DNA from 3 places in the Kitasatospora sp. NPDC058184 genome. Region 1 is predicted to be linked to each of the others. Evidence: riboswitches for the same ligand, from Rfam matches in the RefSeq annotation. Region 1 holds a riboswitch; each other region holds the start of a gene.
What was found. Region 1 has a riboswitch for cyclic di-AMP ahead of ACFVXH_RS08655 (transglycosylase family protein). Riboswitches for the same ligand answer to the same signal wherever they lie in the genome.
Positions count from the first base shown of each region.

Region 2: another riboswitch for cyclic di-AMP. It lies ahead of ACFVXH_RS28190 (M23 family metallopeptidase); the one in region 1 lies ahead of ACFVXH_RS08655 (transglycosylase family protein).
Region 3: another riboswitch for cyclic di-AMP. It lies ahead of ACFVXH_RS02310 (NlpC/P60 family protein); the one in region 1 lies ahead of ACFVXH_RS08655 (transglycosylase family protein).

Region 1 is NZ_JBHVVE010000004.1:2,011-6,232, reverse strand. Features, by position in the region: gene eno (phosphopyruvate hydratase) at 1-1,287, opposite strand; gene ACFVXH_RS08655 (transglycosylase family protein) at 1,642-2,547, opposite strand; cyclic di-AMP (ydaO/yuaA leader) riboswitch at 2,553-2,721, opposite strand; gene ACFVXH_RS08650 (cytochrome P450) at 2,943-4,222, opposite strand, start outside.
Region 2 is NZ_JBHVVE010000016.1:203,705-207,926, reverse strand. Features, by position in the region: gene ACFVXH_RS28200 (GNAT family N-acetyltransferase) at 78-692, opposite strand; gene ACFVXH_RS28195 (hypothetical protein) at 735-1,610, shown strand; gene ACFVXH_RS28190 (M23 family metallopeptidase) at 1,704-2,552, opposite strand; cyclic di-AMP (ydaO/yuaA leader) riboswitch at 2,565-2,723, opposite strand; gene ACFVXH_RS28185 (YiaA/YiaB family inner membrane protein) at 2,919-3,209, shown strand; gene ACFVXH_RS28180 (alpha/beta fold hydrolase) at 3,294-4,175, shown strand.
Region 3 is NZ_JBHVVE010000001.1:504,781-509,002, forward strand. Features, by position in the region: gene ACFVXH_RS02305 (NlpC/P60 family protein) at 1-894, opposite strand, end outside; gene ACFVXH_RS02310 (NlpC/P60 family protein) at 1,122-2,237, opposite strand; cyclic di-AMP (ydaO/yuaA leader) riboswitch at 2,248-2,401, opposite strand; gene ACFVXH_RS02315 (C40 family peptidase) at 2,740-3,777, opposite strand; gene ACFVXH_RS02320 (NYN domain-containing protein) at 3,978-4,222, opposite strand, start outside.

The sequences.
Region 1 (4,222 bases):
TCAGCCCTCGTGGCGGAAGCGCGGGAAGGCGCCGCGGCCGGCGTACTCGGCGGCGTCGTCGAGGATCTCCTCGATGCGCAGCAGCTGGTTGTACTTGGCGACGCGCTCGGAGCGGGCCGGGGCACCGGTCTTGATCTGGCCGCAGTTGGTGGCGACGGCCAGGTCGGCGATGGTGACGTCCTCGGTCTCGCCGGAGCGGTGCGACATCATGCAGCGGTAGCCGTTGCGCTGGGCCAGCTCGACGGCGTCCAGGGTCTCGGTCAGCGAACCGATCTGGTTCACCTTCACCAGCAGCGCGTTGGCGGTGCCGGTCTCGATGCCGCGGGCCAGACGGGCCGGGTTGGTGACGAACAGGTCGTCGCCGACCAGCTGGACCTTGTCGCCCAGCTTGTCGGTCATGGCCTTCCAGCCGGCCCAGTCCGACTCGTCCAGCGGGTCCTCGATGGAGACCAGCGGGTAGGCGGCGACCAGCTCGGCGTAGTACTCGATGAGCTCGGCGGCGGTGAGGTCCTTGCCCTCGAACCGGTAGGCGCCGTCCTCGTAGAACTCGGAGGAGGCGACGTCCAGGGCCAGCGCGACGTCACGGCCGGGCACGTAGCCGGCCTTCTCGATGGCCTCGACGATGAGGTCCAGGGCCTCGCGGTTGGAGTCCAGGTTCGGGGCGAAGCCGCCCTCGTCGCCCAGACCGGTGGACAGGCCGCGCTCCTTCAGCACGCCCTTGAGCGTGTGGTAGACCTCGACGCCCCAGCGGACGGCCTCGGAGAAGGACTCCGCGCCGATCGGGGCGATCATGAACTCCTGGATGTCGACGTTGGAGTCCGCGTGCGACCCGCCGTTGAGGATGTTCATCATCGGGACCGGCAGGACGTGCGCGTTCGGGCCGCCCAGGTAGCGGAACAGCGGCAGGTCGCTGGCCTCGGAGGCGGCGTGCGCGACGGCCAGCGAGACGCCCAGGATGGCGTTGGCGCCGAGCGAGGACTTGTCCGGGGTGGCGTCCAGGTCCAGCATGGCCTGGTCGATCAGGCGCTGCTCGGTGGCGTCGTAGCCGACCAGCTCCGGGCCGATCTGCTCGATGACGGCCAGGACGGCCTTCTCGACGCCCTTGCCGAAGTAGCGGTTCTTGTCGCCGTCGCGCAGCTCCAGCGCCTCGAAGGCACCGGTGGAGGCACCCGACGGGACAGCGGCACGACCCGTGCTGCCGTCGTCGAGGCCGACCTCGACCTCGACCGTGGGGTTGCCGCGGGAGTCGAGGATCTCACGGGCTACGACGACATCGATGGACGGCACGAGGCATCTCCTTGCGAGAGCAGGGTCCGGTCTGACGGTGGTGCTGCCAGCAGGACGATTGCGGAGTCGTTACGACCAGAGCCTAACCGCCCGGGCTGCCGTGGCCGCGTCGGCCTCGGTCCCGTCTCACCGTGTGGCCCTGCTACCCACCGGTAGTTCACCTGCTTGTCCCAGCTTGTCCCACCGGAGCGGGCGAATGCGGACGAAGGGGACCGGTAGGACCGGCCCCCTTCGGACGGCGGGGTGGAGCGGCGTCGACGCCGAGCGCTCCGGCGCGGCGGCGGGCGCCCCGGCGGGCACCCCGGTCTCGGGGTGCTGCCGGCCGCGGGCGGTCCCGGCGTCGGGCGGGGCGGCTCAGCCGAGGTGCAGCACCTGGCCGGGCATGATCAGGTTCGGGTCGCCGCCGACGGTGGAGTGGTTCTGCTCGTACAGCGCGCTCCAGCCGCCGGACACGCCCTGGGCGGCGGCGATGGTCGACAGGGTGTCACCGGCACGGACGGTGTAGTCGTGGCCGGCGGCCTGCGGGGCCTGCTGCGCGGCGCGCGGGGCGTACTGCGGCTGGGCGGCGGCCTGGCCGGCGTACTGCTGGTAGACGCTCTGGTGGCTGGTCCAGTACCAGCCGCCGTTGTTCTGGTACCAGTACACCTTGGCGTCGGCGTCCCAGCCGGCCTTGCCGGAGAAGCCCGGGGTCTGCGGCTGCGCCTGCTGCTGCGGGGCGACCTGCTGGACCGGCTGCGCGGCGGGCTTCTGGGCCGGCTTCTGGGCGGCGGGCTTCTGCGCGACCGGCTTCTCGGCGGGCTTGGCGGCGGGCTTCGGGGCCTGCTGCTTGGGGGCGGACTGCGGCTTGGCGTCCGAGGAGGTGTCGACCGAGGCCGGGGCACCGCCCTTGGTCAGACCGGCCTTCTGGGAGCAGACCGGCCAGGCGCCCGGACCCTGCGAGGCCAGCACCTTCTCGGCGACCGAGATCTGCTGGGCCTTGCTGGCCTGGTTGGCCTGCGCCGCGTAGGCGGTGCCGCCGTACGCCTTCCAGGTGCTGGACGTGAACTGGAGGCCGCCGTAGAAGCCGTTGCCGGTGTTGATGCTCCAGTTGCCGCCGCTCTCGCACTGGGCGACGGAGTCCCAGGTGGAGGCCGGGGCGGCGGAGGCGCCGGTGGCGGTGAGGAGCGGCATCGCGAGTCCGACGCCGGCCACACCGGCGACGGCGATGGCCTTCTCGGCCTGGGTGCGACGACGGTGACGGCCAGTTCCAACGAACAGCATGAAGAGGTCCCTCTCCGTACGCCTGCGAGGTGAGCTGTCGGGTTCGGACCGGGAGGTGGCCCGGCCGCCGTACGCGGAAACGATTCCGCTCGGGCGGCTTCACCCCAAGCCGTGGGGAGACGGCAACAAACCTGGTTCCCCCGCCCCTGCCCAGGGTTCTGGTCGGTTTCCCGTGACGCGGCGGGCAGGATTCGGCGTTCCGCGTACGAGGTCCGCAGCTGCGAACTCCAGGGAGAGTAGACAGATCATCAGACCAATCACAAGCTCATATCACCGATATCACACAACAATTACGGCCCGTGTCCGATCGCCTACCAACAGCGGCGTTATGTCCGGATTGATGGGTGTTCACACCCCCGTCGGCGGGCGATCGGCGACGTCCCGTCAGCGCGATCTCAGCAGGTCGGAGGCGTCGAAGAGGCATCCGGAACGGGGTGCGGAGGGGCGTGCGGGGAACGGCTCTCCGGACTGAATTCCACCGGGAGTTCGCGCAGGCCACGCATGATCAGACCACCCCGCCAGCGCAGATTCTCCGGGCTTTCCGCGAGCCGCAGATCGGGCAGCCGGGAAAGCAGCGTGGCCAGCGCGGCACGCCCTTCGAGCCGCGCCAGCGGAGCGCCGATGCAGTAGTGGATGCCGTGCCCGAAGCCCAGGTGGGGGTTGTCCTTCCGGGCCAGGTCCAGGGTGTTCTCCGCCGCGAACCGGGCCGGGTCGCGGTCCGCCGCGGCCAGCACCACCAGCACCGGGTCGCCGACCGGGATGTCCACCCCGCCGATGGTCAGCGGACGGGTCGCGAACCGCCAGGTCGCCAGCTCCACCGGCCCGTCGTAGCGCAGGAGTTCCTCGATCCCGGTCTCCAGCAGCGCGCTCTCCCCGCGCACCACCGACTCCTGCAGCAGCCGGCGCTGCTCCGGATTGCGCAGCAGCGCGTAGGTGCCGTTGCCGATCAGGTTCACGGTGGTCTCGAAACCCGCGAACAGGAGGATGAAGGCCATCGCCGCGGCCTCGTTCTCGGTCAGGTGCTCACCGTGGTCGCCGGCCCGGATCAGGCCCGAGATCAGGTCGTCCCCGAGGTCCGCCCGCTTGCGGTGGATCAGCTCCAGCAGGTACGCCCGCATCCGCTTCACCGCCCGCCCCACGCCGCCGCGTTGGCCCCCGCCGTGGCGGATCATCATCCCTGCCCAGTCGCGGAAGTCGTCCTGGTCCTCGGCCGGCACCCCGAGCATGTCGCAGATCGCGTAGATGGGGAGCGGGAAGGCGAACTCGTGGATCAGGTCCGCCGAACCGCGCTGCGCGAAGCCGTCGATCAGCCGGTCGGTGAGCTGCTGCACCCGCGGCTCGAACTCGGCCACCCGGCGCGGGGTGAACGCCTTCGACACCAGCCGGCGCAACCGGGTGTGGTCCGGCGGGTCGATGTTCAGCAGGTGGGTCATCAGGTCCGCCTGCCGCTCGCCCGGGATGCCCACCCGGCCGGTGCGGTGCGCCTGCCCGCTGTGGTGCGCCGGGTTCTTCGACAGCCGGCTGTCCGCGAGCGCCTGCCGGGCGTCCGCGTACCTGGTCACCAGCCAGGCCTCCACCCCGCTCGGCAGGGTGGTGCGGTGCACCGGGGAGTGCTCGCGCAACCAGGCGTAGGCGGGGTACGGGTCGGCGGCGAACTCCCAGGTGAACAGCTGCG
Region 2 (4,222 bases), on a different contig from region 1:
CGTCCCGCTGACTGCGTCCAGTCTGGTGGACGCGCCGCCCGGCCGTGATCCGGAGGCCTGGCGGATCCGGGGTGGGGTTAACCCCCCTCCACCCGGGCGGCCGGGCCCGGCCACTCCTCGGCGAGCAGCGTGAAGAGGTACGCGTCGGACCGGTCGCCGCCCGCGGACCCGGCGGACCGGACCCCGCCCTCGGACCCGTCGGACCGAGGCCGCCCCTCCGGCCGGAAGCCCAGCCGGGTGAGCACCCGGCCGGGGGCCGGGTTGGCCGCGGCGGTCCGGGCGGTCAGCCGGTGCAGGCCCAGGGTGCCGAAGGCGAAGTCGCGGAGCAGGCCGACGGTCTCGCCCGCGTAGCCCCGGCCCCAGGACCCGCGGGCCAGCACGCACCCGAGGTCGGCGGCGCCGTGCCCGTCGAGGGTGAGCGCGGCCTGCCCGATCGGCGTCGCGTCCCCGGGCTCCTCGGCGTCGGCGAGCCTGGTGACGGCGAGCCGGTAGGTGTCCCGCTCCTCGGCCATCGCCTCCTCCAGGTAGAGCTCGATCTGGTCGGCGCAGTCCTCCCGGCCGCTCGGCCCGAAGGGCAGGTGGCGGGTGACCTCGGGGTCGCCGAACAGCGCGTGCAGCGCGTCCACCTCCTCCTCGGTGTGGTGGTACTCGCGGACGGCCAGGCGCGGGCCGGTGAGTCGTACGGGGACCATGGCTGCCGACCCTATCCCCGCCCGGCGGCTACCGTTCGGACTATGAACGACGAAGACCTGCGGCTCGCCCCGCGCACCAAGGCCGCCGACCTGCTCGCCTGGGCGGCCGAGCAGGGCCGCGCGCCGGTGGCCGAGGGGCCGCTGCGCGCGGTGCTGGCGCTGCTGGAGCTGGGCGAGGGCAGGATGCACGACGGCTGGCCCGAACTGACCTCCGACGCGGTGGAGCACCTGCTGTACGAGCGGCTCCACCTGTACGTCCAACCCGCGCCCGAGGAGGACCCGTTCGCCTACGGCGACGCCGTCCGGCTGCTGGTCGACCACCAGCGGGCGTCCCGGCGGCTGAACGCCAAGCGCCAGGAGCGGCTGCACGCGGAGGCCGAGTGGCAGGGCGAGGTCGCGGCCGGGCTGCTGCGCCGCGCCGACCTGGTGACCTGGCCCCGGCTGTACGCGCTGCTGCTGCACGCGTACGGGGTGGACGTCACGGACCCGGCGGCGGTGCGGGACTGGCTGGCCGGCTTCGGGGAGCTCCCGGAGGAGGAGCGGCTGGCCGCGTACGAGGCGCTGGCACCGGCCGGCTGGCTGGACGAGCCGGACGAGCAGGGCTGGGGCCCGGGCCGGGTGCTGTCGGTCGGCATGGCCACGGACGGCGCGCGGCGGCTGCTGGAGCAGGGCCTGATGCGGCGCAGCTACCGCAACCTGGCGGAGCTGACCGCGCTGGGGCGGCCGATGCCGGAGGAACTGGCCGGGGACTTCGGGCGGTTCGAGGAGGCGGCGGTCGAGGCGGCGCTCGACCTGTTCGGCGAGTGGACGGTGCCGGGGCTGCCGCAGCTGCTGGTGACGGAGTTCCCGGAGCTGGCGCCGGAGCCGGGCCAGGAGGAGATCGAGGCGTACCTGGCGCAGCTGCCCGCCGAGGAGTGAGACGCCGCGCGGAAGCCCCCGGTCCGGTGCTGGTGCTCCGGGCCGGGGGCTTCGCGCTGGGTCCGCCCGGGCGGGTGCCTCAGGGCGGGTGCGTCAGGGGTTGAGGCCGCGCTGCTGGAGCCAGGGCTCCGGGTCGACCGGGGCGCCGCCGCCGGGGCGGACCTCCATGTGCAGGTGCGGGCCGGTGACGTTGCCGGTCGCGCCGACCTTGCCGATCTGCTGGCCGGCGGCGACCTTGCCGGAGCCCTTGGTGATCGCGGAGAGGTGGCAGTACCAGATCTCGGTGCCGTCGGGCAGGGTCTCGACGATCCGGTAGCCGTACGAGCCGGCCCAGCCGGCCGAGGTGATGGTGCCCTGGCCGAGCGCGTGGACCGGGGTGCCGGTGTCGGCGGCGAAGTCCAGGCCGGTGTGCAGGTTGGCCCAGTAGCGGGCGCTCTGGCCGTAGTGGGCGGAGAGCCGGTAGTCCGTCACCGGGAGGGTGAGGGCGGCGGCCTTGGCCCGCTCGGCCTCCTCGGCGGCGCGCTTGGCCTCGGCCTCCTTGGCGGCGGCCTTGGCCTCCGCCTCCTGGGCGGCCTGGAGCCGGGCGGTCTCCTCGGCGGCGGTGCGCTGGCTGTCGGCCTGGTTCTGGATGCGGGCGGCGAGCGCGAGGCCGGGGTCGGCGGAGAGGGCGACCGCCGTCTCGTCCGGGGCCTCGATGGCGGGGGCGGCGGCCGGGGTCGCCGAGGTGAAGCCGGTGGCACCCAGGGTGGCGGCGACGGCGGTGACGCCGAGCAGCGGGGAGGTTCCGCGGGTCTGACGCGGCATCCGGTGGCGGTTGGTCTCGGCCTCCGCGGCGAAGTCCTCCGGGCCGAAGGCCTCGGGGCCGTCCGGGCCGGGGTGGTCGAGGAGCTGGGTACCGGCTGCGAAGCCGGCCGGGTGTGCCGGGGTGTGCGTCGACGCCACGGAGGCGCGCTCCTTTCCTTCCTTCGCGCCTACCGGGTTAGCTGACGGGTTCGGAGCAGGAAGGTCTCCTACGGCCGGGCCGGAGCCCCGCCGATTCACCCCAAGGAACGTGGTTCCCCGGCTCCCTGACCTGCCCGGAGGCCGGTCGGTGGGATTAGGCGACGGCGCACGGTGCCGTCTGGGTACGGCGTTGACAACCGCGCTGCGTTATCAAACGTTAATCCTAGGAGGCTCTGATTCCAAGCCATCCGTTCGGAGCAGCCCCGCGGCAGGTGATCGGACGTCAACGAACGGTCCCTCATGCACGGCCCCATCTGAGTACGCCTACTCATGTGCGGCCCGGCCGGGCCGCAGCATCCTGACGCCATGAGCGCACCGATGCAGACCCGCACCACGGCCGCCTACTACCTCCAGGCCGTCCTGTCCTTCGCCCTGTCGGGCACCGCCCTTGCCGTGGGGATCGTCTACCTGCCGGTCGGCGGGTGGACCCGGGCCTTCCTCGGGCTCGGCCTCCTCTTCACGGTCAGCTCCGCGTTCACGCTGGCGAAGGTGATCCGGGACCGGCAGGAGTCCAACGACATGGTCACCCGGGTGGACCAGGCCCGGCTGGAGAAGCTGCTCAGCGAGCACGACCCGTTCAAGGTCGAAGGGGTCTGACCGCTCCCTTCCCCCTCTTCTCCGACGCCTCCGACGCCTCCGACGCCCGACCGCTTGACGGCTAAGGCTATTAGCCTTAGCTTTATGGCTATCGGCAGCAACGCCGATGCCCCGCACCGGCGGCCCGAGGAGGACCCCATGAACGGCACCATCACCCCGAGCACCCAGTACCTCACCGTCCCCGGCGGCCGGATCGCCTACGACGACACCCGGCAGGGCGACGGCACCCCGGTCGTCCTGCTCCCCGGCATGCTCGACAGCCGGGCCGCGTACCGGCACCTGCGCCCGCTGCTCGTCGCCGCCGGCCACCGGGTCGTCACCATGGACCTGCGGGGCTTCGGCGAATCCTCGATCACCTGGGACGACTACGGCCCGGCCGCCCTCGCCGGCGACGTCCTCGCCCTGCTCGACCACCTCGGCATCGAACGCGCCGTCCTCGCCGGGAACTCGTACACCGGGGCCACCGTCGTCAAGGCCGCCGGGGACGCCCCCGAGCGGGTCGCCGGGATCGTCCTGCTCAACGCCTTCGTCGAGAACCCGCCGCAGGGCGCCCTGATGCGCGGCGCCATGGGCCTGATGGGCGCCGCCCTCGTCCACTGGCCGGCCGCCTGGGGCTTCTACCTGCGCCGGATGGCCTTCCCCGGCGCCAGGCCCGCCGACTTCGACGCGTACGTGGACGGGCTGGTCGCCGCGCTGCGCACCCCGGGCCGGAAGACCGCCACCCGCGGGTACGTCCACGGCGACTCGGCGCCGGTCGGCTGGACGGCCGCGGTGCGGTGCCCGGCCCTGGTCGTCATGGGCAGCAAGGACCCCGACTTCCCGAAGCCGGAGCTGGTCGCCGACCGGCAGGCCGCCGCGCTCGGCGCGCGGAAGGCGATGATCGAGGGGTCCGGGCACTACCCGATGGCCGACAACCCGGCGGCCACCGCGGACGCCCTGCTGCCGTTCCTCGCCGAGCTCGGCTGAGCCCCGCCCGTCCGCTGCCCGCCCCTGCCCGACCTGATCCGTACGGA
Region 3 (4,222 bases), on a different contig from region 1:
CGCTTCGGACAGGCTGATCCGCTGCCCGGCGTACGCCTGGGCCTGCGAGGTGCGCGGCAGGGTCACTCCGGCCTGCCGCCAGCTGTAGTACATCAGACCGGAGCAGTCGAACGCGTGCGGGCCGGTGGCCCCGTAGACGTACGGGGAGCCGATCATCCGCACCGCGGCGGCCAGCGCGGCCGCCCCGCGCTCGGAGGCGGGCGGGGCGGTGCCGAGGTCCAGCCGGTCGGTGCCCCGGGTGGCGCGCTGCTCGGCGTCCCGGGCGTCCTGGACCGCCAGCCGGGCCCGCTCGACGGTGCCCAGGCCGTTCAGCAGCTTCTGCGCGCCGGCCAGCCGCTGCTGGACCTGCTGCTTGCTGTCGGCGAGCGAACGCCGGGTCCGGTCCAGCTCGGCGAGCTTGTCGGCCGCCTCGGTGCGGCGCTGGTCGAGCCGGCGCTGGCGGGTGATCAGCTCGTGCAGGGTCTCCTGCTGGCGCACGGCGGCCTGGCCCTGGGTGCGGGCGCGGGCCAGGTAGCCCTCCGGGTCGGGCGAGAGGATGAGCTGGGCGGTCTGGGTCATCCCGCCGCCGCGGTACTCGGCCCCGGCCACCATCGCCAGGTCGCCGCGCAGCCCGTTGAGCTGGTCCTGGGCGAGGGCGATCTCGCCCTGGAGGATCGTGGTCTCGCCCTGGAGCCGCCGCTGGGCCTCCTGCGCGGCGTTGAACCTCTCGGACGCCTGCTCGGCCTCGTCGTACAGCTGCTCGACCTGCGTCTTGACGTCCTGACGGTCGCCCGGGTCGGGGCTGGCGGGGGCCGCCTGGGCGCTGCCTCCGGTGGCCGCGCCCAACGCGGTGGCGGCGGCCGCGGTCAGCACCAGCGCCCGGGCGAGCAGTTGGGAACGGCGGTGCACGGGCATGGCGGCAGCGGCTCCAATCCTGCGGCGCGGCCCCCGCCGCCGCACCGGGACGGGCGGCCGTCGAGCGGGAGTCCGGTGGCAGACGTTAGCGAGTCCGGGCAAGCGAGTCCAAACCCCTCCCAACCCGAATATTCACTCCCTAATCGGACATCAGATCGAGCCGCCGGAAAAGCCGCAGGCCCGGCCTCCCCTGGGGGAGACCGGGCCTGGAGACGTCCGAGCGGGGATCAGACCCGCACGATGCCGGTCAGCGGCATGTTGGTGACCGCCTCGTAGCGCACCGACGCGCCCGGCTTGGGCGCGTGCAGCACCTGGCCGTTGCCGGCGTAGATGCCGACGTGGTGGGCGTCGGTGTAGAAGATCAGCAGGTCGCCGGGCTGGGCCTTGGAGAGGTCCGTCCCGAGCCGGGTGCCGGCCGAGGCCTGCGCCTGCGAGGTGCGCGGCAGCGACACGCCGGCCTGGTTGTACGCCCAGACCATCAGACCGGAGCAGTCGAAGGAGCCCGGGCCGGTGGCGCCCCAGACGTACGGGCTGCCGATCTTGGAGGCGGCGGCGGACAGCGCGGCGGCACCGCGCGAGCTGCCGGGGGCCACGTTCACCGGAGCGGTGGTCGTGGGGGCCGAGAGGCTGCCGCGGCTGTTGTCGCGGGAGGCGCGGTCGGCCTGCTGCTGCTGGGCCTGGGCGGCGTCGGCCTTGGCCTTGGCCTCGGCGGCGGCCTTCTCCTCGGCCTGGCGCAGCGCCTGGCGGTCCTGCTCGGTCAGCGTGTTGAGCAGGTCCTGGGCCGCCTTCAGCTTGCCCTGGACCTCGTCCTTGGAGGCCTTCAGCTGCTGGGTGGTCGACTCCAGCTCGGCGAGCTTGCCCTGGGCCTCGTTGCGGTCCTGGTCGAGCTTGCGCTGCTGCTCCTGGAGCTCCTTCAGCTGACCCTTCTGGGTGCTGCCGGCCTGGTTCAGCGCGTCGGCCTGGCTGAGGAAGCTGTCCGGGCTGGAGGAGAACATCAGCTGGACGGTGGGGGATATCCCCCCGTTGCGGTACTGCTCGCCGGCGATCTCGGCGAGGCCGCCCTGGAGCTCGGTGACCTGGGCCTGCTGACGGGCCACCTGGTCCTGCAGGCCGGAGACCTGCTTCTCCAGGTCCTGCTGCTTGGCCTGGGCGGCGTTGTAGTTCTCGGTCGCGACCTCGGCCTGCTCGTTGAGCTGGTCGACCTGCCCCTTGACCTGTTCCTTGGTCGGCTGCGGGTCCGCGTGGGCACCCTGCGCGGAGAGGACGACGGCTGCGGCGGCGACGCCGGTCAGGATCGAGACCCGGGCGCGGCCGGCGGGCTTGGGACGACGATGGGACGCCACGAAGGCGGACTCCTTCTTCCTACGGCCGCCTACCGGGTGAGCTGACGGGTTCGGGCCGGAAGCATGCCCTACGACGCCTCACGGCCGTTCCACCGGCCGACCTGGCGCCGATTCACCCCGGAGGAACGTGGTTCCCCGGCTCCGCTCCGCAGCGCCCCCTACCACTGGGCTCCCCTGTCGGACAGTCGCTTCGACCTGTCCCGCTGCCTTGCGAACTCGACGGTAACCACCGCCGCCACCCTGGCTGGGCGATCGACAGTGCGGTGGTTCGGAGCATGACCCTAGTAACTGAACCGTGATCGGTTCAAATCCTTGTCAGAAAAAAGACAGAAGATTACCCAAGTTCCTTTGTGAAAATGACCGATGGTGACCATTGACGCACACAAGGCTGATCGGTTCTCACCATGTGGTCGTCGAAGGGCCGGAAACCCGAAACGCCACCCCGAACGGGGGTGGCGCTTTTCACAGGCCCCCGCGGGAGCCCCTCGGGCATGTCGGTCCGTCAGACCCGGCGGATGGTGTTGATCGACATCGCGTCGGCCTTCATCACCTTCACCACGTCACCGGTGTGCGGCGCGTGGACCACCATGCCGTTGCCGATGTACATCCCGACGTGGTGCATGTCGGGGCCGTAGATCACCAGGTCGCCCGGCTGGGCCTGGTCCAGCGAGGGGATCCGGGTGCCGTAGTGGCCCTGCTCCTGCGAGGTGCGCGGCAGCGAGACGCCCGCCTGCCCGTACGCCCAGACCATCAGGCCCGAGCAGTCGAAGGTGGTCGACCCGGTGGCGCCCCACACGTACGGCGAGCCCTGCTTGCTCATCGCCTTGGCCAGCGCCGTGGCCGCGTAGCCGCTGGCCGGCGGCAGGCTGCCGAGGTCGACCCGGTCGCTGCCGCGCGAGGCGCGGTCGTCCTGCGCCTGCTGGGCCCGCAGCGCGGCGCGGTCGGCGGAGCTCAGCGAGTTCAGCAGGTCCTGGGCGGCCTTCAGCTTGGTGTTGACGTCCGACTTGGCCTGGTTCAGGTCCTTGGTGGTGGTGTCCAGCGAGGCGAGCACGGCGGCCGCCTCGGTCTTCTCCTGGTCCAGCCGGCGCTGCTGGTCCAGCAGCCCCTTGAGCGCCTCGGCCTGACTGGTGCTGGCCTGCTGGACGGTGGAGGCCTTGTCCAGGTAGCCGGACGGGTCCGAGGAGAGCATCAGCTGGACGGACGGGTCGATGCCGCCGCTGCGGTACTGCTCGCCCGCCACCTCGGCGAGGCCGCCCTGGAGCTGGGTCATCTGCTCCTGGCCGCGGGCCACCTGGTCCTGCAGCTGGTCGGCCTGCTTGCGCAGCTGGTCGGCCCGCTCCTTGGCGCCGTTGTACTTCTCGGCCGCCTGCTCCTGCTCCTCCTGGAGCTGGTCGATCTGCGCCTTGACGTCCGTCTTGTTCGGCTGCGGCGCGGCGTGCGCGGCCACCTGGGCGGAGAGGGCGACCGCGGTCGCAGCGGCCGCGGTGAGCACGGAGATCCGTGCGCGGCTCGGCTGCTTGGGACGGCGGTGGGAGGCCAAGGGACCGGCTCCTTCTTCCAACGGGCTCACCTGATGGGATGAGATTCCGGAAAATAGGTTTGACGCCAGACCCTAGTGAAGATCTATCCGTTTTGCCACTCCCCCGAAGGCGTGAACTCCGGTCCCCACACTGACTTCACCGGACTCGCACAATGCTCCGAAACAGGCCCTGACCAGGCATCATGCGAACCTCCCCGGGTTCAGGGCCGGGCCAGCCGGTTCAGCAGCAGCACCGACGCCACGGGGCGCGCGCCCGCCTTCCGCACGCCCTCCGCGACCTCCCGGTCGGTGGACACCACCACCACCGGACGGCCCTGCGGCTCGGCCCGCACCAGACGGCGGATCAGCTCGTCGGCCGTCTCCCCGGTCCGGCTGAACCGCACCCGGACCCCGCGCGGTGGCGCCATGATCACCGGGACGTCCAGGTCCTGCCCGTCGAACACGC